Regions from separate parts of the Arthrobacter sp. 05T423 genome, predicted to be linked through region 1. Evidence: riboswitches for the same ligand, from Rfam matches in the RefSeq annotation. Region 1 holds a riboswitch; the other holds the start of a gene.

Region 1 (2,388 bases):
CGTCAAGGTATCGAAGAAGCTGGTGTGCAGGACGTCCAGCCCGGCAGCCTTGAGCGATGCCGCCAGGGTCCTGGCGTGGCCGTGGGCGGTTTCGGCGATCGCCTTCAGTCCCTCCGGGCCGTGGTAGACGGCGTAGAAGGACGACACGATGGCGAGCAGCGCCTGTGCGGTGCAGATGTTGGACGTGGCCTTCTCGCGGCGGATGTGCTGCTCCCGGGTCTGCAGCGCCAGGCGGTAGGCCGGAACGCCGGCGTTGTCCTTGGAGACGCCCACGAGGCGGCCGGGCAGGGAGCGTTCAAGACCCTTCTGCACTGCCATGTACGCGGCGTGGGGGCCGCCGTAAAACAGCGGCACGCCGAAACGCTGCGCGGAACCGACGGCGATGTCCGCGCCCTGCTCGCCGGGAGGGGTGATGAGCGTCAGTGCCAGCAGGTCAGCCGCCACGGTGACCAGCGCACCGCGTTCCTTGGCGGCGGCGATCACGCCGGACTGGTCCCACACCCGGCCCGAAACGCCCGGCTGCTGGAGGACGACGCCGTTGATGTCGCCGTCGGGCAGGCCCTGGGAAAGGTCTGCAACCTCGACCTCGAAGCCGAGGGCTTCGGCGCGGCCCCTGACGATGGCGATGGTCTGGGGCAGGCAGTCCGCGTCCAGCACGGTCTTGCCGTCGTGGGCTTGCTTGTTCTTGTTGGCCCGGCGCATCAGCAGTACAGCCTCGGCCACGGCTGTTGCTTCATCCAGCAGTGACGCGTTGGCGATCGGCAGGCCAACGAGGTCCTGGACCATGGTCTGGAAGTTCAGCAGGGCCTCGAGGCGGCCCTGGGAAATCTCCGGCTGGTAGGGCGTGTAGGCGGTGTACCAGGCGGGGGCTTCGAGGACATTGCGGCGGATCACCGGCGGCGTCACGGTGTCGTAATAGCCCTGGCCGATCATCTGCACGGCGGTCTTGTTCTTGGCCGCGAGCTTCCGGAGTTCGGCGAGGGTTTCGACTTCACTCAGGGCCGGGGAGAGCTCCAGCGGCGAGTCCTGCCGGATGTCTTTCGGCACTGCCGTGTCAACCAGTGCATCGACAGTCTCGTAGCCAACGGCCTTGAGCATGGCTTCGACGTCGGCCTGGCGGCGAGCGCCAATATGCCGGTCGACGAAGGAGGCGGAGGCTGATTGTACAGTCAAAAGGAACTCCATAACTAAGGCGGCGCAGGGTACGCCACAGTGATTCGGGTTCCTCCCCGCTCTGTATTGGACCTGAGAGTTTCCGCGTTGCCGCGCTTACGCGCAGCTCCGCTTGCACCGTCGGTGAGCAGAGCATGCCCTGAACCGTCCGCCCGGAGGCGGAACATTTCAAGCCGGCAGCCTGCTGCTTTCCAGAGTTGCCTTGCCGCGGCGGTACATGGGCCTGAGAGATTCCTGGGGAGGTTTTGCTCCTACGGCGCCTGCTTGTACCTACTTGCAGGACTCTCCCGCCGCAGATCAAAGGCATATTCAATTGAGCGGTGACAACTGTCACAGAGGCTATTGTCCTACGCCAGCCTCGCGTCTGCAAACTGTGGCGCCCCCGGCTGACACAGCCGCGGGGCCTGAACCAACCCCGACGCCGGCCTACCCCCGGAGCCGGCCAAGCGCGGCAAGCAGGCTCCCGACGTCGGCTGCGGTCTCGGCCGGCGTCGCCGCCGGGCCAATGGACAGCATCGCGTTGAAGTAGAGCCCGTCACCCATATACAGGACTGCCTTGGCCAGCCCCGGTCCGACGTCGCGGGCGATCTCGTCGAGCCATCGCTGCTGGATGTGGGCGAACCTGCGCCGGGTCTCCTCGTGCGCCACCTCGGCCAGCCTCGTCGCGGCGACAATAACGCGGTCCAGCGGGGTGTCCGCCCAGACGGACGATTTGATGAAGTAGGCGGCAGCGCCCTCGGGAGCCGCGGCCATGGCCTGGGCATCCGCCTCCGCGAACTCATCCAGCCGGTCCAGCAGTACGCCGATCAGCGCTTCCTTGTTCGGGAAGTGGTACAGAAGTCCGCCCTTGGACACGCCGGCACGGGCAGCCACGGCGTCAAGGGTAGCGGCACGCTCCCCCACCTCAATCAGCAGGGATTCAAACGCATCGAGCACTGCGCCGCGGGCGACGGGTTTTCTGGGCATGGCTTCCATCATGCCGCTTCCCGCCCAGGGTTTATAACTGTACCGTCTGGACGGTATAGTTATCTCATGACCATGCGCTCAGCCCTTCTCCAGGGGCGCACTTCCGCAAACCAGGACACCGGTGGCGGCGTGCGCGACTGGTTCGCCCTGGCCCTGCTCATGTTCCCCGTCCTCCTGGTGGCCGTGGACAACACTGCGCTGACCTTCGCCCTTCCCGCGATCGCCCGCAGCCTCGACCCCTCGGGGGTG
Region 2 (2,388 bases), on a different contig from region 1:
AACGGGTGTGACCAACAGCGCGGCAAGGGTGTCGGGCTGGGTGGTCAGGGTCCACAGCACAAAGGCGAAGAACGCGAAGACCACCCACACCATGGGGATGCCGCCGGGCATCTTGAACTTCGATGCAGTATGCAGGTGCGGGCGGCGGCGGCGGAAAGCGATGTAGCTGGCGAGGATGATCGACCAGACGAAGACGAAGCAGACGGCGGACACGGTGGTGACCATGTCGAACGCCTTGCCGACGTCCTGGCCGGCGTACATGAGCACCACTCCGGAGAGCAGCAGCACGCAGGACAGGAACAGGGCGTTGCTGGGTACCTTGCGCCGGGACAGGCTGCCAAAGACGGACGGCGCGTCGCCTTCCTGGGCCAGGCCGTAGACCATGCGCGAGGTGGAGTAGATTCCGGAGTTGGCCGAGGACATCGCCGAGGTCAGCACTACGAGGTTGACCACCGTGGCGGCGGCCCCGAGTCCGGCCAGCGAGAACATCGCAATGAACGGGCTGTGGCCGGCCGCGAACTGGGTCCATGGAGTGACGGACATCAGGATAATGAGGGCACCCACGTAGAAAAGCAGCACGCGGACCGGGATGGAATTGATGGCCTTGGGAAGGTTTTTCTCCGGGTTCTTGGCCTCAGCAGCCGTAGTGCCCACCAGTTCGATGCCCACAAAGGCGAACACGGCAATCTGGAAACCGGCCACGAAGCCCATGAATTCGTTGGGGAAGAAGCCGCCATGGCTCCACAAGTTAGAGAAGCTTGCCTGCCCGGCGCCGCTCTGGAAACCGGTGAAGATCATGAACATGCCCACCACGATCAGGGCAGCAATTGCAATGATCTTGATGAGGGCAAACCAGAATTCGGTCTCACCGAACGCCTTGACCGTGGTCAGGTTCAGCAGCAGCAGGATGGCGACGGTGGCCAGGCCGGGAATCCAGAGGGGCAGTCCCGGCCAGAGCTCACGGGAGTACCCTGCGATGGCGATGACGTCCGCAATTCCGGTAATCACCCAGCAGAACCAGTAGGTCCATCCGGTGAAGAACCCCGCCCAGGGCCCCAGCAGGTCAGCGGCGAAGTCGCTGAAGGACTTGTAATTGAGATTGCTCAGCAGCAGCTCGCCCATGGCCCGCATGACGAAAAACAGCATGAAGCCAATGATCATGTACACGAAAATCACGGACGGCCCGGCCGCGGAAATGGTTTTGCCGGAGCCCATGAACAGGCCCGTGCCAATGGCACCGCCGATGGCGATCAGCTGGATGTGCCGGTTGCTCAGCTGCCGCTCCAGGCGGGGAGCCTCGGCGGCTGGCGAACCGGTTGGGGAGGCAGGAGGATGAATCGTCATAAGGAACTCCATCGTTCAAGTGGCCTTGGATGGCCACACTGATTCGGTTCCTCCCCGCTCTGTATGGGACCTGAGAGATTCCGCGGACAGGGTCGTCCGCTTGCACCGTCGGTGAGACAGGACGTGCCTGCCTGCTTTCCAGAGTTGCCTCGCCGCGGCGGTACGTGGGCCTGAGAGTTTCCTGGGGAGGGTTTGCTCCTACGGCGCCTGCTGAACGTACCGGCAGGGCTCTCCCGCCGCAGATCGTAAGCATATTCAGTTATGTCGAGAAAAATCATGCGTGTCGACGGCGGCCGTTTGCCGGCCGGACCCGCTGGCCACCGGATCAGTGTGGTCTCGGTCACGAAGAAATGTCGAACGGGGACCTCCGATTTGGCACGGACGGAATTGTCCGGTAACTTGTGAGCCGAATCACCCCACATCTTCATAGCCTTTCGAACCGTGGCGGGAGAGTCCTCCCTGTCATTCACCGGGCAGGCGCCGTAGGAGCAAATCCTCCCCAGGAATCTCTCAGGCCCCCGTACCGCCGCGGCTAGGCAACTCTGGAAAGCAGTCCGGGTAACCGGACTCACCGACGGTGCAAGCGGAGAACCATGTCCGCGGAATCTCTCAGGTCCAATACAGAGCGGGGAGGAACCCAAACCATGCCGTGTCACACGTGGCCGGCCAAACCTGGAGTTCCTCATGACGATTCAATCTCTTCCTTCAACGTTTGCCGACCGGCATATCGGCGCCAGGCGCCAGGCCGATATCGACACCATGCTCAAGAACATCGGCTATGACACTGTCGATGGCCTCGTGGATACCGCCGTTCCGGCGTCCATCCGCCAGGACAATGCCCTCCGGCTCACCGCAGCACTAAGCGAAGTTGAGGTCCTGGCCGAGCTCCGCCGCCTGGCCGCGAAGAACAAGACCGCCGTGCAGATGATCGGCCAAGGCTACTACGACACCGTCACCCCGCCGGTGATCCGCCGCAATGTCCTCGAAGCCCCCGCCTGGTACACCGCCTACACCCCGTACCAGCCGGAGATTTCGCAGGGCCGG

Evidence for each region. Region 1 has a riboswitch for glycine ahead of gcvP (aminomethyl-transferring glycine dehydrogenase). Riboswitches for the same ligand answer to the same signal wherever they lie in the genome.
Region 2: another riboswitch for glycine. It lies ahead of cycA (D-serine/D-alanine/glycine transporter); the one in region 1 lies ahead of gcvP (aminomethyl-transferring glycine dehydrogenase).

What each region holds. Positions count from the first base shown of each region.
Region 1 is NZ_JBFTLC010000048.1:837-3,224, forward strand. Features, by position in the region: partial or broken gene gcvP (aminomethyl-transferring glycine dehydrogenase) at 1-1,173, opposite strand, end outside; glycine riboswitch at 1,375-1,473, opposite strand; gene AC1DFE_RS22620 (TetR/AcrR family transcriptional regulator) at 1,600-2,139, opposite strand; gene AC1DFE_RS22625 (MFS transporter) at 2,212-2,388, shown strand, end outside.
Region 2 is NZ_JBFTLC010000053.1:10,681-13,068, forward strand. Features, by position in the region: gene cycA (D-serine/D-alanine/glycine transporter) at 1-1,344, opposite strand, end outside; glycine riboswitch at 1,493-1,590, opposite strand; glycine riboswitch at 1,780-1,880, shown strand; partial or broken gene gcvP (aminomethyl-transferring glycine dehydrogenase) at 2,029-2,388, shown strand, end outside.